DNA from 3 places in the Neobacillus pocheonensis genome. Region 1 is predicted to be linked to each of the others. Evidence: riboswitches for the same ligand, from Rfam matches in the RefSeq annotation. Region 1 holds a riboswitch; each other region holds the start of a gene.
The links. Region 1 has a riboswitch for lysine ahead of dapA (4-hydroxy-tetrahydrodipicolinate synthase). Riboswitches for the same ligand answer to the same signal wherever they lie in the genome.

Region 1 (10,805 bases):
AAGGTATGATTCTGAAAATTAATATCATAGGTCGCATTCGGCGTATAGGAATGGTTAAACAGCATACCGTATCCTAACAAAAAAGCAGTATGGTTTTTCCCATACTCAAACGCATAATCTGCTAGCAGTGTTTTTTCAATGTGAACATGTTCTCTATTGGGATAGGGAATGACTGGAGCTTCATGAATAAGCGTCCCTTTTGGGATATCTATGGTTGCAAATACTCCTCTATTGAATTCTCCATCGCTTAAAGGAGATGTCTTAATTTCGATAATTTTAATCACCTGCTATTTCTTTAAAGTACCTTAATCTTGACGCTTTTTTATGAAGAATGCAACCTTTTTTGTAAAATTTGAATTAAAACCGTTTATTTGCATTTCTTTATTCACTACTATTTAATATAAAACGTATCGAAAAAAATTATTAAAGTTGAGGTCATACAATTGAAAGCACTAGTATTCAATAAATTTGGCGGGCCAGAAGTATTAGAGTATCGAGAAATTTCAGCACCAACAATCAGACCTGATGAAATACTTGTTAGAATGAAAGCGATCGGCTTAAATTTTGCTGATATTTATCGAAGAAAAGGTAACTATCATCTTGCTGGAGAACCTCCGTATATTCTAGGGTATGAAGGAGCAGGTATAGTTGAAAAGACAGGGGAAAATGTGAAGGGGATTGAAGTAGGTGAGCGAATTGCCTTTGCCGATGTAGCTTACGCGAATGCAGAGTTAGTAGCCGTTCCTTTAGATAAGACTATTCCAGTCCCTGAAACCATTTCGTATAATGAAGCGGCATCCGTATTATTACAGGGGTTAACCGCACATTATCTAACGCGGGACAGCTATTCTATTAAAAAGAATGACATTGTTTTAGTACATGCTGCTGCAGGCGGTGTAGGGCAGCTTCTTATACAAATAGTTAAACTGCTCGGTGGAAGGGTGATCGGCTTAACTTCTTCACCCGAAAAAGCCGCCGCAGCCAAAGATGCTGGAGCGGACTTTGTTTTTCTTTATGATGAGGACTGGAAAACGAGAGTGCTGGAAGCTACGAATCGTAGGGGCGTCGATGTTGTTTATGAATCCGTCGGTTCCACACTTCAAGATAGCTTTGCGGCAACTCGTATTGGTGGTACTGTTGTATTTTACGGAATGGCTGGCGGCGATCCGGCCCCAGTAGACCCAAGAATGCTGATGGATACGTCAAAAACGCTGACTGGCGGAGATTTATGGAATGTCTTAACATCCCATGAAGAAAGAGCTGCTCGTTCAAACGAATTGTTTCGCTGGATGGAAGAAGGAAAAGTTACGGTAGCGGAACCAAAGGTTTTTGCATTAAGTGATGGGCAGGATGCGCATCGTTATTTGGAGAGCCGAAAGAGTACCGGGAAAATTTTATTAATTCCATAAGATTGCCGACAAAAAACGATATGAAAAACAAAAAAGGGGCAGCCAATCATCCGAATTGGCTGCCCTTTTGAATCTGTATTCATTATGCCTCTATTTTGCTGCCTGGTAATACTTGTTGTAGTGCCGTTAGCTCTTTATCATTTAGAGCAACAAGCGGTAACCGGACCCCACCAACCTTAACCCCACTCAAATTTAGGGCCGCTTTTACAGGCGTTGGGTTTGGAGCCGCAAATAATGCTTTCATGATTGGGAGTAGCTGACGATGAGCCGCTGCCGCTTCTTGGACACGGCCATTTTTAAAGTTATTGACCATGTCTTGCATTTCGTTACCAATAATATGAGAGGCCACAGAAACAACTCCAGCGCCGCCGATAGCTAAAACAGGTATCGTTAAACCATCATCTCCACTATATAACGTAAAATCACTCGGTGTTTGGTTGATTATTTCTGCCATCGCATCTAAATTGCCGCTCGCTTCTTTAATGGCGACAATATTATCAATCGCTGAAAGACGAACGATTGTTTCGACAGACATGTTCACGACACTTCGTCCAGGGATGTTATATAGCATGACGGGTAAGGATGTGGATTCGGCAATAGCTTTAAAGTGGTGATACATTCCCTCTTGAGAAGGTTTGTTATAATATGGAGCAACAAGCATGATGCCATCTACACCAGCTTCTACTGCAAGTTTAGTCAAACTGATTGAAGCTCTGGTGTTATTGGAGCCGGTACCTGCGATTACAGGAATTCTGCCGCCTACAACATCAACCACAAATTTAAATAACTCTATCTTTTCCTCTGTTGTTAGAGTAGGAGACTCTCCAGTTGTTCCAGCCACGACTAATCCATCCGTACCATTGGCAATCAAATAATTAACTAAATTCTTCGTCTCGTTATAATCTACATCACCATTTTGATCAAATGGTGTCACCATAGCGGTTAAAACTTGGCCAAAATTCATTATTCTCACCCTTTAGATAATTTTTTTAAAATTAGAGGGAGTTTAGGCCGTTCAAAAATCTACGCAAAAAAGCAGCAACGAGGCAATCCCGTTACTGCAGTAGAAACATACATAAAACAAGTTCCTATGCGTGAGATAGCCCTCCATATAGTTTCCTATATGACAGTTCTGTATTTCTTCAATAGCAGAACCAGCTTCAAGACAAATGAGCATCTTGGAAGCTTCGGCAAATTCCCCTTTTCACAATCTTCACAGGACCTCATCATCCTCTAATTGTGTAGTAATGGTCTTTGCGCCTCTATCCTCACTTCAAAAGGTTTGAAGTAAGAAAATATTTAATTGATTGTAATATAACAGAAACGACCCTTTGTTTCAAGGGAATTTGGATATTTTTTAATAAAACAACAAAACATATCAATAAAATGAAAAAATTCGGTGATCTAATTGAAAAGTTTAGTAAAAATCCTAATCCCCAGACAATTATTCTTGCTCTTGATTCTATCGACGGGATTACTTAATCATGTTCTTCTTATACCCAATTTACTAACTGCGGCAGGAAGAGATAGTTGGTTATGTGTCATTATTGCATATCCGATAGCACTTCTATTTTTGTGGCCTATTTTTTTTATTATAAAAAATAGCCCAGATGAAGGTTTTTTTACCATGATTAGGAACCGTCTTGGCCGTACTGTCTCGATCATATTTTCAATTCCAGTGATGGTGTTTCTGCTGGCCAGTTCATATGTAACGTTTCGGGATTTAATGATTTGGCTGAAAGCCTACTTTCTAGCTGATACTCCTGTTTTTATGATTAATATTATCCTGATTGTTGTTTGTTTTTTCATCACGCTGGCTGGCGTCAAAGCAATGGCGATTTCAAGCGGTTTATTGCTGCCGCTTGTAATCTTATTTGGATTCTTTATTGCGATAACCAACACAAGTTTAAAGGATCCGAGTTTTTTATTTCCCTTATTAGCAAACGGATTTTCTCCTCTTCTAAAAGGGTTGATTTACGTTTTTTCTGGACTTCTTGAGATTTACATCGTTGTTTTGCTGCAGCCCTTTTCACAGGAACCGGTTAAATTTAGGCAATTGTTTATTTTATTGACGATCTTAACGGGTTTAATCTTTGGACCGTTGTCTGCATCCATCATGGAGTTTGGCCCAAGGGAAGCAGTCAACTTTCGTTATCCTGCTTATGAGCAGTGGCGGGTATTAAGCATAGGCAGGTATATCTCACATTTAGATTTCTTTGCCCTATATCAATGGCTTAGCGGAGGGCTAATTCGAATTGGTTTGTTTATGTATCTATTAGGGACATTTATTACAAGTAAAAAAAAGCATTACAAACTGAACCCAATCCTTGTTGGCATTTTGTATCTCTTATTATTCGGACTGATGTCGATTAAAGTAGAGACTTATTATTTCTATGGGGCTATTTATGATTATTTTTTGCCGGTTTGCATGATATTTTTCCTGATTCAAATCCTGTTATCAGCATTGATTCTGGCAGTACTAAAGAAAAGGGATGAACAACATGGAAAAAATAAGGAGCTCGAATCATCTTCGTAGGGGAGAACTTAAAGAAAAAGCGGAAAATTTAAAATTACAATTTAACAGAAGTCAAGACCTATTATGTAAAGAGCATCATACAGAAACGGAATCTTTTGAAATCATTTATTTTGAAAGCTTAATCGATAGACATTATTTAGATCAATATATTTTACCCAAACTTGGAGTTCATAGCGGAGACTTTGCCATTGATAAGCTCAAATCGTTCTTTCAAGCTCTTGAAGTTTCTGACCATTCTTTAGAGGATTTATCCAATTTACTTTTTGACGGAAACGTCTTATTTTTATTTAGAAGTTCGTTATTAAGTATTAATGCATGTTATTTAGCTAAACGTACACCAGAGGAATCAGCGCTTGAAACCTCCATTAGAGGTCCAAAGGATGGTTTTGTCGAGGATATTTGGACTAATATCTCCTTAATCCGAAGAAGGCTCCATACTCCCTCATTATGTATAGAGAAATATACAATAGGAAAAAGAAGCAGAACAAAAGTTATTTTGATGTATATGGAAGATTTAATTGATCAGAGAATTTTGGATGAAATCCATAAACGATTAGAAAAAGTGAACCTGGATATCTTAACCAGTATTTATGAACTTGAATCGTCAATCCGTGACAGACCATTTTCTATTTTCCCGAGTACAGACTACTCTGGAAGGCCAGATTTTATTGTTCAAGCCTTGAATCAGGGCCGTTTTGCTCTCATGGTTGATGGAAATCCAACTGTCTCCTATGCACCAGTGAATTTATTATTGCAGACCAAATCACCAGAGGATAATTACCTCAATTATGCTTTTGTGACAATCGAAAGAATATTAAGGATGTTAGGATTGATCACTTCCGCTTTTTTACCGGGATTATGGATCGCCTTTACAGCCTTTAACGTGGAACAGATTCCGTATTTACTTGTTGCGACCATTTCAGTCTCTCGTTTTGGGCTGCCTTTATCATCACCTTTAGAAATGTTCATTGTTCTGTTTTTGTTTGAACTGTTCAATGAAGCAGGGCTTCGGCTGCCAAGAGCGATTGGGCAAACGGTTGCCGTGTTAGGAGGATTAATCGTTGGGGATGCGGCGATTCGAGCCGGCTTAACGTCTCCAACGATGCTGGTAGTCGCTGCCATTACCTACATATCATCTTTTACTTTAGTGAATCAATTTTTAAGCACAGCTATTACCATTTTAAGGTTCTTCATTATTTTGTTAAGTACATTTTTGGGGTTATTTGGAGTTATTATTGGTTTGATTTTAACGATTTTTTACTTTTCCACTCTTACTTCATTTGGAGAACCATACCTAGGTTCTCTTGCACCCATTAAACTAAAAGAAATGATTAAGTCATTCATAATGGCACCTCGTCAGTTTTATAAAACGAGAACAACAACAACAAGTGCAGATGATCCTACACGAGGTGGGAATCCATCATGAGAAAGTTGTGGATTGTTTCTATTTTCTCTTGCTGTCTAGTGCTTAATGGCTGTTCAGGGATGAAAAATATTCAGGATTTAACCTATATTGTGGGTCTTGGCATGGATTATGATGTAGAAAAAGAGGAGTATACCGCCTATCTTCAAGCATTGAATTTTGCTAGTGTGGCAAAGACAGAAGGAGGACGACCGACTGAACCGATTCCGATTTTTGTCGCTTCGGCAAAGGGAGAAACGCTTAATTTAGCAGTAAGCCAACTCTATAAAAAGTCGGAACCTCCATTGTTTTTTGGACACACCGTCACTCTTGTATTAAGCGAAAATATGATTGCTGATCATATTGATAAAGTTATCGAGGAAGTAGGAAGAAATCGTTCGCTTCGCCACACCTTAAGAGTGGTCACAACAAAGGAAAATATTAAAAATGTTTTTAAAACGAAGGCATTATTTGAATATCCTGCTGTATACACGATCCTTTATAAAAAAAGTGGCAACGAGTTGTACCAGGATGCAATAAAGCCTATGACGTTAATGCAATTTTTAAGAGACTTTTATGAGCCAATGGGCGCAGCAAAAATACCAATTGTGAAAATCGATAAAGGGAGTTGGACGGCTGGCAAAAAGTATCCGATTTTATATTTTGATGGATACATGATTTTTCAGCAGCAAAAGTTTATAAAAGAGTTCAAATTTAAAGATGCTGTATTTATGAATTGGTTATTAGAAAAGAACGTTTCATTTACTCAAAAAGTGCAAGATGAGGGAAAGCTAGTTTCAGCCTTAAAGCTGGCGTCTCCAAAAATGAAAGTAAAATACAAGAAAGGTTCTGCAGTTCCAAAGTTTTCAATCGAAATTTCCGTACAGGCAGATTTGCTCGAAAAAGTGGAAGATATACCTTTAATGAGATTAAAAAAATTGGTCAACAAGGAAATTGAAAAGAAGGTGACGTCCCTTTATAATAATGGAGTTGAAAATGAGACAGATTTATTAAACATCGGTGATAAATGGTACAGGAAACACCCGAAATATTATAGAAATCTGCAAAAAACGAATAACTTTTATTTAAATAAGGACTCTTTAACTAACGTTAAGGTGGATGTGCAAATATTTCATTATAATGCCTATAAATATTTTCAAAAAAGCGACTTTTAGAATATAGGAAGGAAGTGCAGAAATTGTGGCGTATAAAATTAAAGACACGATGATTTCAGAACTAAAAATTAAGCAAAGAGTGAAAGAAATCGCAGAGGAGATTGAAAAGGATTTTAATCATGAACCCATTATCTTAATCATAGTTTTGAAAGGTTCATTTGTCTTTGCCGCCGATCTGATCCGCGAAATGAAAGAGGATATTAAAGTCGATTTTATCTCAGTTTCCAGCTATGGTGACGAAACGGAAACCTCAGGAAAGGTGAGGCTTTTAAAGGATCTGGATGCGAATATAACGAATCAGAATGTAGTCGTAGTGGAGGATATTATTGATAGCGGATTAACGCTTAACTTCCTCAGCGAGCATTTGAAAACACATAAACCAAAGCAAATTAAAATCTGCACACTGTTAGATAAGCCTGAGCGAAGAAAAGTAGATCTGCCAGTTGATTATGTCGGTTTTGTCATTCCCGATGAATTCATTGTTGGCTATGGAATTGATTATGCTCAGATGTATCGGAATTTACCTTATATTGCAACAGTGGAAGAATGTTAGCACCACTGTAAGGAAAAGCCTCCACTTCGGATAAAAGTGAAGGCTTTATCTATTTTTAATTTACCGAACTTCCTCGATTGGTTTTAACAATGGCAGTAGGTGACGAACAGCATAGGCAAAACCATCTTCGTCATTGGTCTTTGTGATAAGATCCGCTTGTTGTTGAATATGAAAGGGGGCGTTCCCCATTGCAACAGAAATATCGGCCACTTCAAATTGAGCGAGGTCATTGCCACCGTCACCAAACGCGATGATTTCCTCAAAGGAAAGATTCATCATTTTTTGGTAACGCAATAATGCCTTCCCTTTATGAGCTTCACTAGAGGTAATTTCTACATTATTCGGAAATGAGGATGCCATGGAAATATCGAATTTACCTGCTAATACTTCTTTTACAATTTCTACTTTTTCAAGTTGATCATAGTGGGTTAAAGCGATAAGTTTATAGATTTTAAGATTGTCTTTCTCCAAGATTTCATCATAATTAAATTCTTGAAAAAGTGTATCCAATTCTGCTTTCGTTTTACCATGTAACGGTGGAAGTGTAGATGGAAAGCCGCCATAATTAGTATAAATGAGAATTCCCACTCCTAACCCCTTTAATATCGAAAAGATTTCCTGATAATCTTCCTGTGATATAGTGGCCTCAAATAACAATTCCCTATTGCTGGAATATAAATTTGAGCCATTGATACAAAAAATAGGAACCTCCAAATTTTGCACAGCTTTTAATTTGATTACATCAGCATATGCCCGACCTGTGTTCAAAATAATACTATGGCCAAGTTCATGTAACTCGTTTAAAGCCTTCACATTAGCATCGGAAATTTCATGTTCAGAATTTAACAAAGTACCATCTAAATCAATTGATAAACATTTCATTGTCATATAAATTCCTTTCCATTCATTCTTAAAGACTACTATACCAGATAAACAAGCTAAGTAGATTGTCAATTTTTGTTTATGGCTCTGTTAAACGATATTGTTGTTTTTCAAACTCTTTTGATTGGAGCGGAAGACGCTCGACTCCTGCGGGAGTACGGGACTGGGGAGACTCCACAGGCGCAATAGCGCCGAGGAGGCTCCCCGGCACGCCCGCGGAAAGCGAGCGTCTGGAGCGGAAATCAACAGCCAAATTTAACAGTGCCTTGTTTATAATAATGGTACAATACAAAAAAAGAGGTGAGAGAGAATGATGATAGAACATATACTCGTTGTCAGCCCTATGTACAAGGAACTGAAGACCATATTAGAAAAAGAAAAACTACATAACCTTTTTCGCTTTTTACCAGAAGCAGTGTTAACCCAAGAGGATTTAGGATGGGCAGATGCTTTGGTTTCTTTTAATTTAAAAGCAGAATATGATTACAGTCATGTAAAATGGGTTCACTCCCTAGGTGCCGGTGTTGACCGATTTTTATTTAAAAAAAACTGGAATGAAGAGGTTTTATTAACCAGAACAGTTTGTTCGTTTGGACAAAGAATTGCCGAGTATTGTTTAAGCTATATCTTAAAAGATTTGCAGTTTCACGACCAATTTCAAGATTTAAAACGGCAAAAAAGTTGGCAGCCGAAAATTCCCAAATTATTAAATGAGCAAAAAGTGATGATTTTTGGAACCGGTGAAATTGGCCAAACAGCAGCAAAAATTTTTTCAATCCTAGGCATGGAAGTTTACGGGGTTTCATTAAGTGGAAACGAAAAAAAATATTTCAAAGAGGTCTTAACAGATGGCACCCAGTTTTCACGATTAAAAGAAATGAATTATATCATCAATACCTTGCCGTTGACGGAATTGACTTCTTACTTCTTTGATGAACGTGTTTTTAAACATTTAACCAATGCTGGCTTTATAAATGTCGGAAGAGGGGCATCACTTGATGAAACAGCGTTGTTGGAGGCAATAAATAAAAAACAGGTCAGATTTGCGGTCCTAGATGTCTTTGCTGAGGAGCCGTTACCTTTGGATAATCCATTATGGAATCATCCAAAGGTGTATATCACCCCGCATATATCGGCTGTTACCACACCTGAGGAAGGAATGGCCTGCTTTTTAGAAACGCTAAAAAATCTTGAAGAAAATAACCCCCTTCATAATCAAGTAGATATAAAAAGAGGTTATTAAAAAATCTGCTGACTGAAATTAGAATTATATGGTTGTCCTATACGAAAAGAACCGTATCTTCATATAATATTTTTACAATTATTTATTATTTTATATGGAGGTGAAAATAATGGACGATCAAGAACCAGACCAATTCCAGTATGAAGAAATAGAACCAATTGGGTTTGCAGCAAATTCTATTTTTTTTGTTATGTCCATTATCATTATTGCAATCGATTTAGTGGTGGGTAAGTAGGAATCTTATCATACAATTAGCTCCAGCACCTTAAAGGGCTGGAGCTTTTGCTAAGAAAATTAAGTTCATATACCGGAACTAACTGAGATGTTCCTTAGCAGGGATTGGAGTGTCAGCGGTCGCTGTAGTTGTAGCTTTCATTGTAATGTTTATAAGTTAGGATTCTTCAAAAGGGCTTACAATAGATAGGCCCTTTTTTTATTCATTTGCTTATTTCCCTAATGATCCGACAATTGTAGCCATTTCTAGCGTTTTTAACCTCCAGACATGTCGATGGAAAAACTGGAAACTTTCACAAGGCTGTAACAAGTACTCCGAGAAAATCGCTAAATTCGGGGATAATAGAAGTAGAAAGAAAATTTAAAAAACAAAAACCAATTGCATATTGAATTTACAAAAGAGGTGGAGGGAAATGGAAAAAAAGAAGTGGATTGCGATGCTTTTGGCAGGTGGAAGGGGAACGAGATTAGAGCAGTTAACCAACAACATCGTTAAACCGGCAGTTCCGTTTGGTGGAAAATACCGGATCATTGATTTTGCCTTGAGTAACTGTAAAAATTCAGGAATCGAAACAATCGGCATCTTAACACAATATCGCCCGCTTATCTTACATTCGCATTTAGGGAACAGTCAGCTTTGGAATTTGTATGACAGGGATGGCGGTTTAACGATTCTTCCTCCATATCAAAGAAATGATACCGGAATTGATTGGTATGAAGGCACCTCTCATGCAGTGTTTCAAAATATTGAATTTATTGATCAATACAACCCAGAGTATGTGGTTATTCTATCAGGCGATCAAGTTTATAAAATGGATTATTCGTTGATGCTTGAACAACATATGACCACAAATTCGGATTGTACCATTGCCGTTGTCGAGGTCCCATGGGAAGATGCCCGTCGCTTCGGACTTATCAAGATTAATAAGCCAACAAATAAAATCATGGATTTTGAGGAAAAACCGCTGCAACCTTCATCGAATTTAGCGTCGATGGGTATTTATATTTTTAATTGGCGGATTTTAAAAGAGTATTTGATACAGGATGAGCAAAAAGAATGTTCCCATAGAGATTTTGCCAAAGATATTATTCCTTCTATGCTTTCAGATGGATTGCAGTTATTTGTATACCATTTCCATAACTATTGGAAGGACGTAGGAACGGTGTATAGCTATTGGCAAGCTAACCTTGATCTTTTAAATAAAGAAAATAACATTTTCTTGCAAAATCCTGATTGGAAAATCTATACGGTCGAAAAAAATGCCCCACCTTTATATTTAGCAAAGAGTGCAAAGGTATATCATAGTATTTTAAGCGAAGGCTGTGAACTCGAAGGAACAATTGAGAAGTCTGTCCTATTTAGCGGGGTAA
Region 2 (10,805 bases), on a different contig from region 1:
GGATTCAACTCCCACTGTTGCATAATGATTGACTACCAGGTGCTGCATAAGGAATATCCCAATAGGAATAACCCCAAGCAATGAATGCAATCTCCGATTGAAAAACTCTCGATTACTCGCCATACATTTACCCCCTTTTAATTTGTAAAAATGATGTTAAGCCCTTTTCTTTTTTTCCTTTAAAGAATATGTAACCTAGCACCATTGTGACAATAATGTGACATGTCCATTTTACTCCCATCATCCTAGAGCGTCAAGAAACCGGATACATAAATCTTTGGTTAAAATATAAAATTTTTAAAATATATTGATATTATAATAGAATGTAAGCGCATTCATTTATAGCTTGGTTTTATTTGATAAATAACCTAGATTCTCACATAAAAATTACCAACATCTTACGGTTGGAAATTATTATTTTTAGGAAATGATAATTATGATGGTAAATAAGTTATGATATTGCAAAATAACAAAAAATCCCTTCAAAATGTTAGCACTATTTTATAAAAACGCTACTGAATTGTAACACAGTTTGTATATAATAGAATGGTAGAAAGAGGGGAAACAAGTGAAAGATAGTATCGTCGTTGAGCGTCAGATCCAGACTGATGAACCTAGAAACATATCCATTTTCGGTTATGAACTAGTCAGAGAAATCCTTTTACCTGAGATTTTAGGAAAAGATACTCCCGAAATTTTATATTGGGCCGGAAAAAGGCTTGCACGAAAATTTCCATTATCCGATTATGATCAACTAGTTGAATTTTTTATCAATGCCTCTTGGGGCCAACTTAACATCAAACATGAAAGTAAAAATCAAATTGAGTTTGAACTTGCTAGTCCACTACTAGTATCACGTGTCAAATCAAAAGCAGAAAACTTTTTTCAGTTAGAAGCTGGATTCCTTGCCCAGCAAATCGAGTTGCAAAAAGAAGCTATCGCCGAAACATTTGAACACCCAGCAAAAAAATCCAACATTATCCACTTCACGGTTAAATGGGACAAAAAAGATCAAATATAAAATAGAGTCAGGTACTGTCATTGAAAGTGCCTGACTCTCTTTTTTAGTTTTTCCCTAGTTCAAAAGCATCGTGCAGTACTTCTACTGCTTTTAGCATATTTTTCTCTTCTACCACTGCTGATACTTTGATCTCAGAGGTGCTGACCATTTTAATAGCGATGTTGTTCTCAGCAAGAACGGCAAACATTTTCGCCGCCACACCTGGATTGGAAATCATGCCCGAACCAACAATCGATACTTTTGCTAATTTATTTTCTGCATCAAGTTGCTCATAGCCAAGAACGGACTTATTGTTCTCTAAAACCTTTAATGTTTCAACCCAATCATTGGTATGGAGCGAGAATGACAGATTGGCTGTACCAGCCTCTGTTGTACTTTGAATAATGATATCTACGTTGATGTGATTCTGAGCAAGTGTGGTAAAAATAGTAGATAAACTCGTTAATGAATTCTTAAGACCTAACACGGTTACTTTCGTAATCTCATCTTCGAATGCGACCCCGCGGACAACTAAATTTTGTTCCATTGTTGCTTCCCCCTCAATGACTGTACCTTCAATTTTTTCCATACTTGAGCGAACTTCTAAGCGTACATTGTAGTTCTTTGCAAACTCCACTGCTCTTGGATGCAGCACTCCTGCCCCTAAATTAGCAAGTTCGAGCATTTCATCATAGGAAACGGATAATAATTTACGAGCCTTTTTCACATATCTAGGATCTGTTGTGAATACCCCGGTTACATCGGTATAAATATCACACTTATCGGCTTTTAAAGCGGCAGCTAACGCCACAGCTGTTGTGTCAGATCCACCTCGGCCCAGAGTAGTGATCTCGCCATCCTCAGTAATCCCTTGGAAACCGGCAACAATTACGACTTTCCCCTCATTTAGCCGCGTTTCGATTGATTGTGTATTGATTTTTGAAATCCTTGCATTTCCATGTACAGGCTCGGTAACAATTCCTGCCTGCCATCCTGTATAGGAAACAGCCTCAAGACCTTTTTGATTTAAAGCTATGCTCAATAACGCAATAGTCACCTGCTCCCCAGTCGTAAGCAGCATATCCATTTCCCGCTTATTTGGCTGATCGGAAATTTCCTTTGCTAAGTTAACAAGCTGATCTGTCGATTTGCCCATTGCAGAAACGACGACAACTACCTTATTTCCTCTTTTGGTTTCTTCTCTCACACATTCTGCTACATTTAAAATTCTATCCACACTTCCGACAGAAGTACCTCCGAATTTTTGTACAATAAGCCCCATGTTCGTTTTCCCCTACTTTCAAGTGATTGCTATAGTTTTCCCTATAATTGGTTGTGTTAAAGGTGAATGTTGATTTTGAAACCTTGTTGATTGGAGCGGAAGGCGCAAGACTCCTGCGGGAGTACGGAACAGGGGAGACCCCGCAGGCGCTTCAACGCCGAGGAGGCTCCCCGAACTGCCCGCGAACCGCTCGCGCCTGGGCGGAAATCAACAAGCAAGTTCGACACAGCCAAAAAAATAAAAAAGCAATGAGAGGGTATCTCATTGCTTAATAAACACAAAAAAAACTTGCGCCTACAAGATAAGATAGCTCTCCAAGACCATTCGTCTTGACAATCCAGTATTTATTCAATACAGGACCAGCAAAGAAAGAAATGAGACTTTCTCCACTTCGGCGAACATCCCCTTTCAAGGTTCATCATGGAAGCTCATCCTTCTCAGAACCTTTACTCTTGAAGCTCGCACCTCTACCTTCACTTTAGTACGTAAAAGTGATAGTAAATTAAATTTTCACTTATTATAGCATGATAGTTTTCAGCTGACAATCCTTATGACTGAAGTTTTTTGAGTAATTCTTCAGCAACATCCTTAGGAATTCCAATCGCCCTAAACTCTTCGATGCCAGCTTCTTTCATTTTTTTCACGGAGCCAAACTGCTTTAACAATAATTTTTTTCGCTTCTCGCCAATTCCTGGTATATCATCGAGTAAGGATTGGAAGGCACTTTTTCCACGGATCTGCCGATGGAAGGTAATCGCAAAGCGGTGAACCTCATCTTGAATTCTTTGCAGCAAATAAAACTCCTGGCTGTTTCGCTCTAATGGGACAATTTCTAATGGGTTGCCATACAGTAATTGAGAGGTTCGATGTTTTTCATCCTTTACAAGACCTGAAAGAGGAATATCCAAGCCTAATTCATTTTCTAATACATCACGTACGGCTTCTACATGCCCCTTTCCGCCATCAATTATAATTAAATCGGGCAGTGGCAGTTCTTCTTTAAGTGCCCGTGAATATCTTCTTCGGGTAACTTCCCTCATTGACTCATAATCATCGGGCCCTATGACTGATTTAATCTTATATTTCCGGTATTCTCGTTTGTTTGCTTTCCCATCTGTAAAAACAACCATCGCCGAAACCGGGTCGGTTCCTTGAATATTGGAATTATCGAAAGCCTCGATGCGGTGCGGTGTATAAATTCCGAGGAGTTCCCCCAGGTTCTCCACTGCCTTAATTGTTCGTTCTTCATCTTTTTCAATCAGAGAGAACTTTTCATTCAAGGCAATTTTGGCATTTTTAATGGCCATTTTTACAAGATCCTTTTTTTGCCCTCGCTGCGGCTGTAACACTTTTACCTCAAGAAGCTGCTCCGCCATATTTAAGTCCACTTCGTCTTGAATGAGAATTTCCTTCGGTTTAAAGTGGTTTGTTTTTTGATAAAACTGACCCAAAAATGTGAGGATTTCTTCCTCTGGTTCATTGTAAATTGGGAACATGGATACGTCACGTTCAATTAGCTTTCCCTGTCGTACAAAGAAGACCTGTACGCACATCCAGCCTTTATCGACCGCATAGCCAAACACGTCTCGATCCGTAAAGTCTGTCATTGTAATTTTCTGTTTTTCCATAATCGTCTCAATATGGACGATTTTATCTCTAAAATCCTTTGCCCTCTCAAAATCTAACTCTTCTGCCGCCACCGTCATTTTTTCGGTTAATTCTTTTTTTATTTCCTTATAACCCCCGTTTAAAAAGCGGGTAATTTCATCGGTCATTTCTTTATATTGTTGTTCAGTTACTTCATTGACACATGGTGCAAGGCACTGCCCTAAATGATAATAGAGGCATACCCGGTCAGGAAGTGTCGCACATTTGCGAAGCGGATAAATTCGATCCAGCAGCTTTTTTGTTTCATTTGCTGCAAAAACGTTTGGATAGGGACCGAAATATTTACCTTTATCTTTTTTTACTTTTCGAGTGATGATTAATTTCGGGTGTCTTTCTGCCGTCAGTTTAATAAATGGATAGGTCTTGTCATCCCGCAGCATGACATTATATTTCGGATCATATTTTTTTATTAAATTTAATTCTAGTATTAAGGCTTCAATATTTGAGGAAGTGACGATGTATTCAAAGTCTTCAATCTCTTGGACAAGCCTTAGCGTTTTCCCGTCGTGCGACCCTGTAAAATAGGACCGGACACGGTTCTTTAGTATTTTAGCTTTCCCGACATAGATGATTGTTCCCTGACGGTCTTTCATTAAGTAGCAGCCAGGCTGGTCAGGCAGCAGTGTCAGTTTTTGCTTAATCATTTCATTCATTCCGGCCACTCCACTCCGTTCGTTTTCTTTATCTATCTTTAAAATTTTAAAACAATCGCACCATAAAGGAAAGTGGAGACTCCTGTAAAAAAATAAAAACCCTAGCCAGGATATTCTGGCTAGGGTCGTAAATTCTTAAACGTGCTTTTGTAACACGCCTGCTAGAGCATCTTTTGGTTGGAAGCCGACCACTTTATCGACAACTTCACCATCTTTGAAAACAAGTAATGTTGGAATGCTCATAACGCCGAAATTAGCAGCTGTTTGAGGATTCTCATCGACATCAAGCTTCGTAATTTTTACTTTATCGCCCATATCTAGGTCAAGTTCCTCTAATACAGGAGCGATCATTTTACAAGGTCCGCACCATGGTGCCCAAAAATCTACAAGAACAAGGCCTGAGCCTGTTTCAGTCGTGAAGTTTTGATCTGTTACATGTGAAATAGCCATTTTTATATTGACCTCCTAATTAATAATGAAATACTACGGAAAGTATAACATCGTTTGTTTGCTCATGCTAATAATCTGTTTCGCAAATAAAAGCGAGCGGAACATTCCGCTCGCCCGCTTTTTTATTGGCAAGCTCCAGCGCCTAGGGGCTCTTTGGTCTAAGCCAATCGGCAAGAAGGTTAAAAAGCAACCTTCACACCGGATCGTCTTATGCTTGTCGCCCCTGGACAAGGCGCTTCCGCTCTTCTTATTATGAGTGAACTTTAAGCTTTTTAAACTCTTCAGTTAATAATGGCACAACTTCGAACAAGTCGCCAACGATTCCGTAATCTGCTACTTTAAAGATGTTTGCTTCAGGATCTTTGTTGATTGCCACGATTACTTTTGAGTTAGACATACCTGCTAAGTGCTGGATAGCACCAGAAATTCCGCAAGCGATGTACAGGTCAGGAGTTACAACCTTACCAGTTTGACCAATTTGTAAGGAGTAATCGCAATATTCGGCATCACATGCACCGCGGGAAGCTCCAACTGCTCCGCCTAAGACTTGAGCTAATTCTTTCAGTGGTGCAAAGCCTTCTTCACTCTTTACACCGCGTCCACCTGAAATAACTACTTTGGCTTCACTTAGGTCAACACCTTCGCTTGCTTTACGAACTACTTCTTTAATAATCGCACGAAGGTCTTTGATTTCTACAGATAGAGAGGATACCTCACCGCTTCTGCTTTCATCCTTTGCTAATGGAGCAATGTTATTTGGACGAACCGTAGCAAAAATTAAACCGTCGGTTACAATTTTCTTTTCAAAGGCTTTACCGGAGTAAATCGGTCTTGTAAAAACAACATTGCCGCCAGCCACTTCAACAGCTGTAGCATCCGAGATTAAACCGGATTGAAGTTTACCAGCGATTCTTGGTGAAAGGTCTTTTCCAAGCGCAGTATGACCAAATACCAAGCCTTCTGGTTTTTCTTGGTCAAGCACTGCTAAAAGTGCTTGAGCATAACCATCAGATGTATATTGCTTTAATTTTTCGTCTTCCACAACCACAACGCGGTCAGCACCGTATTGAACTAATTCAGCACCTAAAGCGCTTACAGCATCGCCAACTAAAACACCAACAACTTCTCCGCCCTCTGCGACTGTTTTCGCTGCAGCTACCGCTTCGAAAGATACGTTACGTAATGAACCGTCACGAACTTCTCCTAATACCAATACTTTTCTAGACATTCCATTTCCCTCCTGCAAACAATTTTTATGAAATTTCGATTAAATTACTTTTGCTTCTGTATGAAGTAGGTGAACAAGTTCTTTAACCTGATCATTCAAATCGCCGGATAAAACCTTTCCTGCTTCTTTTTTCGCAGGCAGGTAGATTTCGATTGTTTTTGTTTTTGCTTCTACATCGTCTTCTTCAAGATCAAGGTCATCCAATTCCAATTCATCAAGCGGCTTCTTTTTCGCTTTCATAATTCCTGGTAAGGAAGGATAACGCGGTTCGTTAAGACCTTGTTGTGCTGTAACTAATAGAGGAAGGCTTGTTTCGATAATTTCTGAATCACCTTCAACATCACGGGTAACGGTTACATTTGTGCCGTCGATTTCAAGCTTGGTAATGGTAGTAACGTAAGGAATGTTTAACAGTTCAGCAACACGCGGGCCAACTTGACCAGAACCGCCGTCAATTGCCACATTGCCGCCTAAAATTAAATCAGCATTTTTATCTTTTAAGTATTCAGCAAGGATTTTAGCTGTTGTAAATTGATCGCCGTTTTCAACATCGTCTTCAGTATTAATTAGGACAGCTTTATCAGCACCCATCGCAAGAGCTGTGCGCAACTGCTTTTCTGCTTCTTCAGTGCCAACAGAGATAACCGTTACTTCTCCGCCATTCGCATCGCGAACTTGGATTGCTTCTTCAATCGCATATTCATCGTAAGGATTGATGATAAATTCAGCGCCATCCTCATTGATTTTTCCACCGGAGATCGCAATTTTTTCTTCAGTATCAAAGGTTCTTTTCATTAATACATAAATGTTCATGGTTACCCTCCTAATAAAATTTCGAGCATTCGCTCAGTTTGAAAGATTAAGAAAATTTTTTCGAAAAAAATTTTTTAGAAAACCTTCTTGAGCAGAATGACCACTCAAAGAAGTTTATTCACCTTTAAATTGAGGCTCACGTTTTTCAATGAAGGCTTTAATTCCTTCTTGAGCATCCTTGGATACAAAAACTTCACCAAAAAGTTCAGCTTCTCGTTTGGTACCTTCGTAGAATTCTTCCGTTTTGGCATAATTTAAAAGTTCGATTGCTGCTTTAATAGAACCAGGGCTTTTCTTGGCGATTTTTTTAGCCAGCTTATAGGCATTTTCTAAAACTTCATTTTCAGGAAAAGCACGAGTTGCCAAGCCAAATTGAACCGCTTCCAAACCTGTAATTGGCTCCGAGGTAAACAGCATTTCTGCCGCTCTGTCAACACCTACATATTTCGGTAAACGCTGCGTGCCTGCAAATCCAGGTATTAAACCAAGTTGAAGTTCTGGGAGACCAAGTTTTGCTGTTTCACTTACATAGCGGATATGACAAGCCATTGCAAGCTCTAAACCGCCACCAAGGGCTGCACCGTGAATCGCAGCAATAATTGGTTTTGGAAACTTTTCCATCCGATCAAACAAATCTTGCCCGAACTGGCCAAGGTTTGTAAAGCCTTCAGATGTAGAAACTGTTGTAAATTCTTTAATATCAGCACCTGCTGAGAAAAAACGTCCCTCCCCATGAATCACAATGACTTTAATTTCACGGTTCGGTTCAATTTCATCCAGTACGGCCGACAATTCCCTTAATAATCCTGATGATAGGGCATTTGCCGGAGGACGTTCAATGGTAATTGTTGCTAATCCATCCTCATAAGACCATTTTAAATACTCCATTTTTTCCCCTCCTTAACCTTAACTACCGGCTTCCGCAGCCATTAATTAATAGACGATGGACTGGGGCCGCCAATGCCTTCAAATCATATCTTACCTCATTCATCACCCAGGATGTAACAGTTTCATCAATCGTACCGAAAATCATCTGCCGGGCGAGACGCACATCGAGGTCGCTTGAAAACTCACCTGTTTCTTTCCCTTCAATAAGGATCTTATCAATTAAATGCAAATATCCTTTTAGAACATCATTTATTCGTAAACGAAGCTCTTTATTGGATTGACGTAATTCCAATTGGGTTACGATTGCCATGTGATAGTCATCCGATAAGAGTTGGAAATGAGTTTCAACCATCATTAATAACTTCTCTGCCGCTGTCTGTTTTCCTGCTATTTTTTCTTCAATTTTTTCAACGAAATAACCCATTTTTTCTTCAAAGAGAGAGATAAGGATATCTTCCTTGTTCTTAAAATAAAGATAAATAGTACCATCAGCCACTCCTGCCTGTTTCGCAATTTTTGAAACCTGAGCCTGGTGGTAACCATTTTCAGCAATGGCAATAACAGCGGCATCAATAATTTGCATATACTTTGGCTTACTTTTTTTCATAGCTATCCCTCCTTTGAAGAAAACTGATATACTTTAATAAAGTCAATAGAAAAATATGAATGAATCATCATTCATATTTCCATAATAGATTTTATATTTTGTTCTGTCAAGGAATCTATAGTAATTTTTAGACAAGCCTTTTTTTACAAAAAAAATAATGAAAGATTGCTGCTAGGCGTGTTTTTGGCCTTCTTCTATTTTTTGTTTTTCTTCTTCGACAAGCATTCTTCTTAGAATTTTTCCAACTGCTGATTTCGGCAATTCTTTCCTAAATTCGTACAGCCTTGGCGCTTTATAGGCCGCTAAAAATTTTCTTGCGAATTGGTTCATTTCTTCAGGTGTAGCTGTTGAGCCTTCTTTTAAAACAATATAAGCCTTAACGGTTTCTCCGCGATACTGATCAGGGATTCCTGCTGCGACAGCTTCGAGTACATCGGGATGTTCATACAACACCTCTTCGATCTCACGAGGATAAATATTAAAGCCGCCTGCAATAATCATATCCTTTTTACGATCCACTATATAAAAATAGCCTTGTTCGTCCATATAACCGAGGTCACCTGTATAGAGCCAGCCATCCTTCAAGACTTCGGCTGTTTCTTCAGGACGATTCCAGTATCCCTTCATGATTTGCGGCCCTTTGATGACGATTTCACCAATTTCCTTTACTGGCACCGGTTCGCCGGTATCAGTGGAAAGAATTTTTGCATCTGTATCAGGATAAGGGACACCTATACTTCCTTTTATTCTCTCTACATCCCACAAGAAGTTGGAGTGGGTAACTGGGGATGCTTCCGATAAACCATATCCTTCAACCAGCTTTCCTCCAGTAATCTTCTCGAAATTTTCCTGTACTTCAAGTGGAAGTGGAGCAGAACCGCTGATACACGCATCAATGGAGGATAAATCATATTTTTTCAAATCAGGATGGTTTAATAAGCCAATATAAATCGTCGGTGCACCTGGGAAAAGAGTTGGGCGTGTTTTTTGAATTGTTTTTAACGTTGTCAGTGCATCAAATTTAGGAAGTAAAATCAATTTACACCCCATTTTAATCGATAACAGCATACATACCGTCATCCCATAGACATGAAAAAAAGGAACAATAGCCAGAACACGTTCTTCTCCGGGCTTACACTTGTATATCCACTTCTCGCTCATGGTTGTATTGGAGATTAAATTTTTATGGGTTAGCATGACGCCCTTAGGTGAACCTGTGGTACCACCTGTATATTGTAATAAAGCAAGGTCCTCTTCTAGATTGACCTCATTGTCAATGAGTTTATGAGGCTTCCTTTTTATAATTTCTGAAAATCGATGGGTACTTCCTTCATGCTTTACTTTTACAACAATCCCATATTGTTTTTTCTGAATGAAAGGATAGACTAGATTTTTTGGAAAAGGAAGGTAGTCTTTAATAGCGGTTACAATAATATGCTGTAATTCAGTCTGCGGCTTTACTTTAGACACACGCGGGTAGAGGATATCTAGGGTGATGATTGCTGTTGTTCCGGAGTCATTCATTTGATATTCAAGCTCTCGTTCTGTATATAATGGGTTGGTTTGAACGACTATTCCACCAGATATTAATATACCAAAATAACAAATGACCGCTTGTGGTGTATTTGGCAGCATGATGGCTACGCGGTCACCTTTTTTTATTCCAAGGCATTCTTGCAGGTATCCGGCAAAATACAGAGCCTCATTATAAAGCTGTTTATAAGTCATTTCTTTTCCCATAAAATGAACGGCAATCTTGTCAGGATACTGCTTGGCTGCATTTATCAAATATGTTTGTACTGGTTCTGAGGAGTATTCAATACTGGAAGGAATTTCTTTTGGATAAATTTCCAACCATGGTTTGGACTCCAACATAATTAACCCCCTTTTTGAAAAAATATTTGAAAATTTTCTGATTTCTTATTCTATTATAATACAGTCCTTCACAATTAACAATTGAAGGTAGGTCAAAAAAAATCATCGCTGAATCTTATTCAGCGATGATTTTTTATGAAGCGAAAAATACCATATACACAATGCCGATTAGCAAAAACAAGCCGCATAATCCTAGAAGTATCTTAGCTAATTTCTCCACTGGTTCATTCTCCCCTTACGAAATTCCTGCACCAATTACATAGGATAATCCAATTGAGATTACCATTGAAATCAAACCGACTGCCCGATTATCGTGTTGGATTTCGTCGTCAATTTTAAAT
Region 3 (10,805 bases), on a different contig from region 1:
TCTAACTGTTAGCGGTCAGCTTTCTGCTGAAGCTTTTGCCCTAGCATTCCGCAATGTTTATACATTTGGCCCTACTTTTAGAGCTGAAAACTCAAACACGGCAAGACATGCAGCTGAATTTTGGATGATCGAACCAGAGGTTGCCTTTGCTGAATTGCCAGATGTTATGGACCTTGCTGAAGAGATGGTTAAATACGTGATTGGTTACGTATTAGAACAAGCGCCTGAGGAAATGAACTTCTTTAACAGCTTTATTGAAAAAGGTCTATTAGAACGTTTAGATAATGCTCACACTGCTGAATTTGGCCGTGTTACTTACTCAGAAGCCATTGAGTTATTAAAAGAATCAGGTGAAAACTTTGCCTATCCGGTTGAATGGGGATTAGATTTGCAAACAGAGCATGAAAGATATTTATGTGAAAAGGTATTTAAACGTCCAGTTTTCGTCACAGATTATCCGAAAGAAATTAAAGCCTTTTACATGCGTTTAAATGAAGACAACAAAACGGTTGCCGCAACTGATTTGCTTGTTCCGGGAATTGGTGAGCTAATCGGTGGAAGCCAGCGTGAAGAGCGAGAAGAGATTTTAGCTGGTAAAATTAATGAGCTAGGTATGAACGAAGAAGACTATTGGTGGTACTTAGAATTAAGAAAATACGGCGGAACAAAGCATTCAGGCTATGGTCTTGGTTTCGAACGCTTAATCATGTACTTAACAGGAATGTCCAATATCAGAGACGTCATTCCATTCCCTAGAACAACGGGAAATGCAGAGTTTTAATTCATAAAGAAGAGAAGACCAATTTCGCTGAATTGGTCTTCTTTCATCTTAATTATTTTGTAATTCTTCCTCGAAATAAAATGTACCAGGATGTTCTTTCACTGTATAAGAAAATCTTTTCATATTTTTAACGTATTGCCATTTTAGGATTGTGACGACCTCACCAGTGTCTTTAATGTTAACTGATTGACCGTAATTGAAACGGTTATTTGAGCTTTTCAATTTAACACCCCTTTTGTGATCCTTTTAAGTATAACATACAATGAATGTAACTAGCTTCCTTTCTATTACCATCCAACTGTGTTATGCTTAATAAAAGTGAGGTGTCATTTTTGACCAATTATAAAGCAAAGAAAAGCAACCTCAAGGATTTATTAGCCAAAAACGGTATGGACTTGGATAGTTTGGAGAGGAATACACATATTCCTAAAAGTCAACTAAACGACTACATATCAAAGAAGGTAATGAACCTAAATACTGCGATGACCATTTCAAAAGAATTAAATTGCCAAATTGAAGATTTATATGTTTGGTCTTCAGAGGAAAAGTTAGGTTAATGGTTCCATCAAAACAGACTCAATTGTGAGTCTGTTTTTTTATTTCAATGGATGTTAATATGATTAATGTTGTATTTAATATAATTAATTTTTTTATTATTTTTTATCAAAAAAATAAATTTATACCTTTAAAAATTTCAATAATTATTGTATGATGTGGTTAATAAAGGAAAGGAGATTATGATGGCGTATCCGCTCATAACAAATTGCCCGGTTTGCAGCAAACAATTAAAAATTACGAAGCTTCAGTGTACCCATTGCCATACGACTGTGGAAAATGAATTTCAGCTATCTAAATTTGCAGCTCTTGGTCAGGATCAGCTTCAGTTTATAGAGACTTTTTTAAAATGCCGTGGAAATATTAAGGAAGTTGAAAAAGAACTGGGAATTTCTTACCCAACAGTCCGTGGAAAATTAGACGATATTATTACTTCACTTGGTTACACCACAAATAAAAAGATGGAAATCGATAAGAAAAAAATTGTTTCGATGCTTGAAAAAGGCGAAATCACTGCTGAAGAGGCGATTCATTTATTAAAAGAGGGGGAATTATAAATGAAAGAAGAGATTTCAAGGGTGTTAACGATGGTGGAAAAAGGGAAGCTGGATAAAGAAAAAGCAACAGAATTGATTAATGTACTTCAAGGCAAGGAGCAATCCATTCCACTTAACAAAAATGCTTCGTATTTGAATAAAACATTAAAAATCCGCGTTTCTTCAGAAGAAGGAGACAACGTGAATGTAAACTTGCCGATTAAGTTAATCAAGGCTGTTTTAAAAGTAGGCACGAGCATCGCCGAAAAAATTCCAGAGGCTGAAAAGTATGTTAAGCATGTTAATGTAGACATGTTAATCGAAGCCATCGAAAATGAAGTAGACGGACAAATTGTCGATATCACCTCGGCAAAAGGTGAAAAAGTTTACGTGGTCATTGAATAAACCCATGATCAAAGTCCGAGTGAAAATTAAAGAGAAAAAGATTTTCATGCCTGTCCCATATCCGGTTTTAAAGTTCGCTTTAAAAGTAATTACCTCTAAAAGATTAACCAGATACGTAAACAAAGCAATCGAGAAAGATGGAAAAAAGTTTACGATTCCCCAAATTGATAGAAGAGACGTAAAACCTTTGTTAAACGCCCTAACAGAGCAAAAGGGTTTAACATTAGTTGAAACAAAATTAAAAGATGGAACTGAAGTAATCGTTCAATTATGAGCGATATTCATAAATTAAAAGAGCACGCTTGAGTGGCGTGCTCTTTTAGCATTAATTATTTAAATCACATTTATCTAAAGGAATAACCTTCGTTTTCTTCGTGAATTTATAACCAAGCCATAGGATTAGGAATAAAGGTAATCCGATATAGGATACCATTACACCATTCCAATCAATATGATCGCCCGTAAATGCGGAATAGTTTTGTCCTAGGACAACGAATCCACAGACAGCAAAGGCAAAAATTGGTCCAAATGGGAAGAACTTTGATTTAAATGGTAATAAGTTTAAGTCTTTACCTTGAGCGACATAAGCTCTGCGGAAGCGATAATGACAAATCGCAATTCCGAGCCATGCGATAAAGCCTGACATACCAGAAGCATTTAACAACCAAACGTAAACTGTACCATCCCCAAAGAAAGATGCAAGAAACGCAAGTGTACCTACAAGCGTTGTAGCAATTAATGCATTGACAGGAACACCATTTTTATTTAATTTACCAAGAAATTTCGGTGCTTTGCCTTCGCGGGCTAAGTCCCATAGCATACGTGTTGAAGCGTACATACCTGAATTTCCAGCTGATAGGACTGCCGTTAAGATAACGGCATTCATGACCGAAGCAGCAAAAGCAATTCCTGCTTTTTGGAAAACTAAGGTAAATGGGCTGACAGTAACATCACCATTGGCTAAGTTGCCATTTGTATAAGGAATTAATAGACCGATAACAAGGATAGCTAATACATAAAATAAAAGAATACGCCAAAATACTTGTTTAACCGCACGCGGGATAGCTTTTTTTGGATCATCCGTTTCACCAGCAGCAACTCCAAGGAGCTCTGTACCTTGGAAAGAGAATCCAGCTGCCATAAAGATTCCAAGCATCGTCATAAAGCCGCCGTGGAAGGGTGCATCACCAATAGTGAAATTTTTGAAACCTACTGCTTCGTCACCCATAATGCCAAAAATCATTAATGTACCAGTGATGATAAAGATAACAACCGTTACGACTTTCACTAAGGAGAACCAATATTCTGCTTCCCCGAAGCCTTTTACTGAAAGATAATTTAATAAAAACATAATCACTAAAAAGATTCCGCTCCAAATGATGGAAGGAGTATGTGGAAACCAGAATTTCATAATCATTGTAACGGCAGCTAATTCAGCGGCAATCGTAATCGCCCAGTTATACCAGTAATTCCAGCCAAGGGCGAATCCAAGAGAAGGATCCACGAATTTAGTCGCATAGGTGCTAAAGCTTCCCGCTACTGGCATGTAGGCGCCCATTTCAGCTAAACTTTGCATCAAAAAGTAAACCATGACACCAATGACGAGATAGGAAAGAATTGCGCCGCCTGGTCCAGCAGAATGGATGGCCCCGCCGCTTGCAAGGAATAAACCAGTCCCAATCGTACCCCCGAGTGAAATCATTGTAAGGTGACGGGATTTTAAGCTTCGTTTCAATCCGTCTTTATTAGATGTTTGAACTTCAATGCTAACATCTTCCTTTAAAACACGTGCTGTTTGCATAATTATAACTCCTTTTTTTATGGTTTTAGGAAGGAGTTTGGAATAAAAAATGCCACCGAGATAGACTCGAGTGGCATTGTTAATACCCCGCATCATACCTTCCGAAAGATAGCTCAACACGAATGGCTGGTAGGGCCACACGTGACAGTTCTGTTCCTATTGGGAGACAGCCCCAGCATGCTTGTTCAGAGAAGTTAGCACACTTCGGCAGCTTTTCCTTTCAAACGGAGTCAGTAATGTCTCTGCATCTCGTCCGTTCTACTAATAAAAACCGCGACCTCTACCTCATCGGTTGATGAGGATTTAGTTATGAAATTAATATACTACTAAAGTATAAATATTATTATTTTATTGTCAATGAAAAAATATTTTTGAATTCATTTATTTAATGTTTTGATGTATAATTATACACGTAAAATGAAAAAACATGTAGAAGGCAAACGATAAAATAATTGAAAAAATCTATTGAGATAATGATTAATGAATTATCAGATAATTTATTATTATTATAAAAAACTATTATATTTACATACAGAAACATAATGGGTATTATTTTTAAATAAATGGTGAAGTTTAGGAGGACTCTGTGTGCGGATTTTTGGATTGATTATTGGATCCCTTATTGTTGTCATGGCCTTTAACCTTTTTTTAATTCCACATGAAGTGTTAAGCAGCGGGCTTAGCGGGATTTCAATGATTTTTGGTATGATAACCCCTATCAATACAGGGGTGGCTAACTTACTTTTGAATTTACCTTTATTAATTGTGGGTTATAAAATGCTCGGAAAAAAATTCATTATGAATTCGATTTTTTCAGTCTTAATCATTTCATTAGGATTATATGTAGTACCAGTATTTCCAATCGCTAATGATACGATTCTTTCCTCCATTTTTGGCGGTGCGTTAACTGGGTTAGGTGTAGGAATCGTGTTTCGTTGTTCAGGCTCAACGGGTGGTTTTGATATCATTGGGATGATTGTTTCGCGCAAAAAAGACTTTCCAATTGGTGTATTGCTCTCTGGGATGAACGCAGTTGTAATCGTCATTAGTGGATTTTTGTTTAATTGGGATGCTGCACTTAATACTTTAGTTTCCATATTTGTAACTGGTAAAGTGGTGGATGCTATTTACACAGATCATGCAAAATTGACGATTATGATTATTACGGGAAAAGGCGAAGAAATGAGAGAACATTTATTGACCAATTTGTACCGCGGGTTGACAATAATGGATGGTGTAGGCGGCTATTCCAATGATAAGCGAAATGTAATGGTTACTGTTATCTCGAGGTATGAACTGAATGAAGTGAAATCTCTTATTACAGAGGTTGATCCCACCGCATTTGTTAATATTACGGAAACAATTGAGGTGATGGGGCTGTTCCACAGACCAAGTCCTTCATAATAGAGGCTTGCACTTATACATAGGTGCAAGCCTTTTCTGTGGATTGAGGAAAGGATTTCATGGTATCGTTTAGTTCTGGTAAACAAACTATAAGTAAAACTCACATTCAAGGAGGAATCATCGATGGCAACTTCATTAATCACAAAAAGCTTGTCTGATTTAATTAGCGAACGTCGTTCGGTAAGAAAATATGACCCAACATATAAAATTTCTAAAGAAGAAATTAATGATATTCTAAAGGAAGCAATAAAAGCACCATCATCTAGCAATTTGCAGCCATGGCGATTTATTGTCATCCAAGACGAAGAAGTTAAAAAAGAACTTAGATCGATTGCAAATAACCAAGAGCAGGTGGAAACAGCTTCAGCCGTGATTGCGGTCATTGGGGATAAAGAAATGTATAAAAGTGTTGAAAAAGTTTATCGTAGTGCATATGAAGCTGGATATATGGATGAAGGAAGTATGAACCGATTAATCGAAAACACTAATAATACGTATCCCCATGCTCCGGAAGAAATTCTGAAAAATATCGCTTCCTTTGATGCTGGACTTGTTTCCATGCAGTTGATGTTAATTGCTAAGGATAGAGGCTATGATACAGTACCGATGGGCGGTTTTAACAAAGAACAATTTGCCCGGAAATTTGATCTTCCTGAACGATTTTTCCCTGTCGTTTTAATCCCTTTAGGGAAGGCTGCTGCACCGGCTCATAATACTACCAGATTACCTTTAGATGATGTTTTAATTGATTTTATCTGAAAAAATAACCCCAGAAATGGGGTTATTTTTGTGAGGCTTAGTTATTAATATATTTTTCAAAAACAAAACCATAATCCTTGACACAATATTGCCTTTTGCTATCCTCTAACCATTGGAATGCTGCCTGGTTGAGCGTTTTAAATTGTACTACTAAATTGCTATCAGGACTGGTCACCCTACCTAAGGTTGAAGAAGCTACTTCTAGACTTTGCTTAGCAAATTGAAGGGAAATGTCATTTTCATGCGTAATTTCAGAGATTTTAATCAATGCCTTATATAAATCCTTTACTTCTTCAATATGTTTTTTATGAACATCAATGGAAAATGGCTGTGAGCCGATTTTAAACTTGATTTCCACATCAAGATCAACAGTTCCGGCTGTTTCAAGCATTACGTCCGATATTTTGTTAGTTGCATAACTATAACGATGCAGCAGCCGTTTCTTGCTCGTTGCACTTGTGCCGTCTAAATGGATAAGGGCGTTGTTCGTAAAACAATATTCATCTGATTTTGATTTAATGAGGAAGTAAATCTTCTCGTTATCTTCATGCATGACATAATCATCCGCATCCACTTTATCATAATTTTCCGGTTTAATGACAGAGCCAACATCACTTATTCCTAATATATCTGCGGCAACTTTTCCAAACATGGTATCAACCTCGCTTCATTTTTTATCATGACCCTCGTTATTTACGGTCGAAAGGGAATAAAGTTTCAAATTTACCTAGTCATTTTCTTTTTAACAAATTATTCAGAAATCTGCTATACTAAGTAAAGTTGACTTACCAACTTAAAAAAGAGATTAATAAAAGGGGATAAACATAATGCGGCCCATTATTTTAGGCATACTTGCCGCTTTCTTTTTTGCATTTACCTTTATTTTAAACCGGGCGATGGACTTAGCCGGCGGGAGCTGGATATGGAGTGCATCTTTGCGTTATTTCTTTATGGTTCCATTTCTTTTTGCCATAGTGCTCTTGAGGAAAAATCTTCAGCCATTATTGGTGGAAATGAAAAGGCGGCCTAGTGCGTGGCTCTTATGGAGCTTTGTAGGATTTGGATTGTTCTATGCTCCAATTTGTTTCTCAGCAGCATTTGCACCCGGTTGGTTAATTGCATCAACATGGCAGATTACAATTATTTCCGGTTCACTTTTAGCACCCCTTTTTTATGAAAAGGTCATGACAAATAAAGGGCCAATGCAAATGAAAGGAAAAATTCCCTTCAAAGGATTAGCGATGTCCTTAATTATCTTATTGGGAATTATTTTAATGCAGATCGACCAGGCCAATCATCTTTCCATTTTGGAAATTACTTTAGGGATTGTACCGGTTGTCGTGGCTTCGTTTGCCTACCCGCTTGGAAACAGAAAAATGATGGATATTTGCGGAGGCCGTTTAGATGTTTTTCAACGCGTATTAGGGATGACTATAGCTAGCCTGCCACTTTGGATTGTTTTATCAGTATTTGGTTTTCTTTCAGAAGGGCCTCCTAGTGCTGGGCAAACGATTCAATCAGGACTGGTTGCCATTTCATCTGGAGTGATTGCTACTATCCTCTTTTTTCATGCCACTGATTTGGTAAGAGGGGATATGCAGAAATTAGCTGCGGTGGAGGCAACGCAATCAATGGAAGTGTTATTTGCTTTAATTGGGGAATTGTTGCTTTTGAATTCTATATTCCCTTCAACGGTATCCTGGATTGGAATGCTATTAGTGATGGCGGGGATGGTATTGCATAGCTATATGTCCCATAAAAGTAACACAACTTCTATCAATGAAAATTCTGTAAGCACATAAAAAATCCTTATCACCTCGATAAGGATTTTTTATGTATCATCCATTTAAAAATGGACTTAGTTTATCAATCGTTTCCTGCATAAGTGCGGCATTTTTTTTGTACATCGCTTTTGATTTTTCGCAATCGGTTTGAAGCGAAAATATTTCCAAGTCTGCTTGCGTTTTTTTCAAGGTTGCAAGTAGTAGTGGTCGTTGCTGGGGCTGTGGGACCTGAATTTTATCATCATAAAGATCAACCGTTAATTCACCATATGAATCTACCTGACCTAAGAAAACATTAGCAAGAGTAACGTTTAATTTTTCTAATTCAGTATAAAGCCATCCTCTGCCTTTTCCAGATAATCGTAATGGTTCATCCATAATATGACCATCCATAATCACGGTTTGCGGCTCTTTTTCATTCGGCATTTTCATTTGCAAATCTTTTGGAGTAAGTGGCAGGTTTTCCTTTTTTAAAAGGGCACTTAGGTTACCTCGTGGTTCCAGTACAGCAAACTCTACGTCCGCAAGCTTAAAAATATTCTTTTGACGAAGGAGAGCGGAAAGCTCGTCAATCGTGTATCTTTCCTTCTTTAAATTCTCTTCTAAAATTTTCCCATCTTTGATGACAACTGTTCCTTTTCCTTCAATCATGTCCCTAAACCCTTTACTGTATAAGGAAATAAAGTCAACTAGCCAGGTAACAAAGCCGAAGATAACAACGGCTAATATTCCATGATATATATTGGCTTCAAGTCCGGTCACTACCTCGCCGGCAATACTGCCAATGGTAATCCCGGCAACATATTCAAAAAAAGATAGCTCAGAAATTTGTTTCTTTCCGAGAATTTTAGTTGTAATAAATAAGAGCAAAATAAATATGAGAGAACGAACGATAATGAATATCCATCCCGGCACTATTTTTCACCCCAATGCTTATGAGCCTTTATATTGCGGTTCTTGGCGCTCTAGTTCTAGAACACGATATTGAAGGTCTTTTTTTATACCGCCGATTGTCAAGGTTGTTTCATGAAAAACAGCTTGAGCTTCCTTATCTAAAGAGTTTAATGCCAGCGATGATAACTGTGCTTCGATCCCCTTTAAAGTTATAAGGCATTGCTTAACATTTGAAGCAACGGTCACAATGGAAACTCCCTTTCTGTAGTAAATTTAGAATTGGAAAAAATGAAAAAGGGGTTGGCAATAACGCCAACCTATATTGTTATTGATTATATTGTGGTTCTTCTGTCAATATTTCTTGAAGGCGTGGTTCAAGGCTATCGAGAACTTGTTGTGTTTGCTGGGCTGCTTGCTGATAAAGTTGTTTTGCATTTTGGTTATCTGTTGCCAATGCAAAAGTTTCGAAACTTGCCTGAGCACTTTTTAATCCTGCTAATGCTTGTTTAACCTGAGTTCCAACAGTCATACAAATAATCCTTCTTTCGTGATATGAATTGAAATTACAGAAATAGTATGTGGATTATCCTTTTGCTTATGTACAATTTTTTATATTGACCTACTGAAATTTTTTCCATACCTCGAGCATATAGATGAAACATCTTTATCGTGAGGTGATTAGTATGAATAGAGTAGGAAAAGATGATTTTGCACCAGGATTTGTTCCGCATCATAATCATGGTTCAGTCGACTACACAGGCGTTAGTTCTGGACATGTACATCAATGTCTGGATGTGACCTCACCGCCAATACCAACGCAGGATGGCGGACATATTCATTTTACTGAGGGATATGTTTTGTTTGAGGATGGTCATACCCATCATTACCGGGCCTACTCAGGACCGGCAATTCCTGTAGGAAACGGAATGCATGTTCATTATTATGACTTCCATACAACCGAAGATAATGGCCATAGTCATCACGTTAAAGGCGTTGACCAACCTTCACCGGGTACAAAATAGAAGCAAGGTCTTCCTCTGATTCAGATGGAAGACCTTTTCATTATAATAAATCTTTGTTAAAGAACATTGTTGATTTTTGAAACTCGTTGATTGGAGCGGAAATCAACAGACCAGTAAAAATGAGCCTATAATAAAATATGCTTCAAAACAAGCGGGTGCAACGCCGTTGTTTGATCGATAAAAATAAACCCATCATATCTCAATCCCATATTTGAAGGGACATAATTTCCAAAATGCTCATATTCAGGACGGTAAACCACACCAATTGCTCGGTGACCAATTGTCGTGGAAAATTCATTTTGGTTTGTTGGATTAAAAATAAGGTATTTATTAAATGCCCCCGAATGATGCATCAGATATTCCCAGCTGCCATATTGGCCAGACGGAACTTCGGTAATCTCAAAGTCTTTTCCCCATTCTGTTGCAGATATTACTGTCCCGCTATTAGTGCCAAATCCAATGATGAATATATCTTCTGGCTTGTTTTGTTCTCTAAGCAATTGACCTACATTTACCATTCCATCTTCCTTCATATCGGTTGCTCGGGCGTCGCCAACATGAGTATTATGCTCCCATATAATTACTTTTGCTTTTTCGCCATAAAACTTCATTATCGAATTTAATGCTTCTACCATATGCTGATCACGTACATTCCACGATCCTGCATCACTGTTTACCATCGTTCGGTAGTATTCTTCAGCATGGGCAGCAACCAGTGCATTTACTTCGAGATTTAAACTTTTTTCATCTTGATTGTCTAATATCCATTTGTTTTTTCGAATTGATTCTAAAAGATGAATAGATTCTTTCATGCAATCCTCCGATAAATACCCAGCAGATACAGCATAAGATTCATGATTTCGG

Region 2: another riboswitch for lysine. It lies ahead of ABES02_RS19605 (aspartate kinase); the one in region 1 lies ahead of dapA (4-hydroxy-tetrahydrodipicolinate synthase).
Region 3: another riboswitch for lysine. It lies ahead of ABES02_RS15920 (amino acid permease); the one in region 1 lies ahead of dapA (4-hydroxy-tetrahydrodipicolinate synthase).

What each region holds. Positions count from the first base shown of each region.
Region 1 covers NZ_JBCNAD010000008.1:43,320-54,124, forward strand. Annotated here, with positions in the region: gene ABES02_RS04700 (SET domain-containing protein) at 1-275, opposite strand, end outside; gene ABES02_RS04705 (quinone oxidoreductase family protein) at 444-1,409, shown strand; gene dapA (4-hydroxy-tetrahydrodipicolinate synthase) at 1,492-2,373, opposite strand; lysine riboswitch at 2,502-2,682, opposite strand; gene ABES02_RS04715 (GerAB/ArcD/ProY family transporter) at 2,860-3,945, shown strand; gene ABES02_RS04720 (spore germination protein) at 3,911-5,371, shown strand; gene ABES02_RS04725 (Ger(x)C family spore germination protein) at 5,368-6,522, shown strand; gene hpt (hypoxanthine phosphoribosyltransferase) at 6,548-7,075, shown strand; gene ABES02_RS04735 (HAD family hydrolase) at 7,136-7,957, opposite strand; gene ABES02_RS04740 (D-2-hydroxyacid dehydrogenase) at 8,268-9,200, shown strand; gene ABES02_RS04745 (hypothetical protein) at 9,310-9,435, shown strand; gene ABES02_RS04750 (glucose-1-phosphate adenylyltransferase) at 9,848-10,805, shown strand, end outside.
Region 2 covers NZ_JBCNAD010000035.1:11,819-22,623, forward strand. Annotated here, with positions in the region: gene ABES02_RS19595 (succinate dehydrogenase cytochrome b558 subunit) at 1-123, opposite strand, end outside; gene ABES02_RS19600 (YslB family protein) at 569-1,021, shown strand; gene ABES02_RS19605 (aspartate kinase) at 1,065-2,282, opposite strand; lysine riboswitch at 2,582-2,760, opposite strand; gene uvrC (excinuclease ABC subunit UvrC) at 2,831-4,603, opposite strand; gene trxA (thioredoxin) at 4,739-5,053, opposite strand; gene ABES02_RS19620 (electron transfer flavoprotein subunit alpha/FixB family protein) at 5,304-6,281, opposite strand; gene ABES02_RS19625 (electron transfer flavoprotein subunit beta/FixA family protein) at 6,321-7,094, opposite strand; gene ABES02_RS19630 (enoyl-CoA hydratase) at 7,209-7,982, opposite strand; gene ABES02_RS19635 (TetR/AcrR family transcriptional regulator) at 8,005-8,589, opposite strand; gene ABES02_RS19640 (AMP-binding protein) at 8,761-10,464, opposite strand; gene ABES02_RS19645 (DUF350 domain-containing protein) at 10,700-10,805, opposite strand, start outside.
Region 3 covers NZ_JBCNAD010000028.1:752-11,556, forward strand. Annotated here, with positions in the region: gene asnS (asparagine--tRNA ligase) at 1-781, shown strand, start outside; gene ABES02_RS15895 (hypothetical protein) at 830-1,003, opposite strand; gene ABES02_RS15900 (helix-turn-helix domain-containing protein) at 1,114-1,338, shown strand; gene ABES02_RS15905 (DUF2089 domain-containing protein) at 1,522-1,893, shown strand; gene ABES02_RS15910 (SHOCT-like domain-containing protein) at 1,894-2,277, shown strand; gene ABES02_RS15915 (hypothetical protein) at 2,324-2,551, shown strand; gene ABES02_RS15920 (amino acid permease) at 2,603-4,078, opposite strand; lysine riboswitch at 4,180-4,369, opposite strand; gene ABES02_RS15925 (YitT family protein) at 4,667-5,482, shown strand; gene ABES02_RS15930 (nitroreductase family protein) at 5,606-6,241, shown strand; gene ABES02_RS15935 (PH domain-containing protein) at 6,279-6,893, opposite strand; gene ABES02_RS15940 (DMT family transporter) at 7,069-8,043, shown strand; gene ABES02_RS15945 (DUF421 domain-containing protein) at 8,080-8,940, opposite strand; gene ABES02_RS15950 (DUF1657 domain-containing protein) at 8,959-9,165, opposite strand; gene ABES02_RS15955 (DUF1657 domain-containing protein) at 9,245-9,448, opposite strand; gene ABES02_RS15960 (YmaF family protein) at 9,603-9,941, shown strand; gene ABES02_RS15965 (erythromycin esterase family protein) at 10,067-10,805, opposite strand, start outside.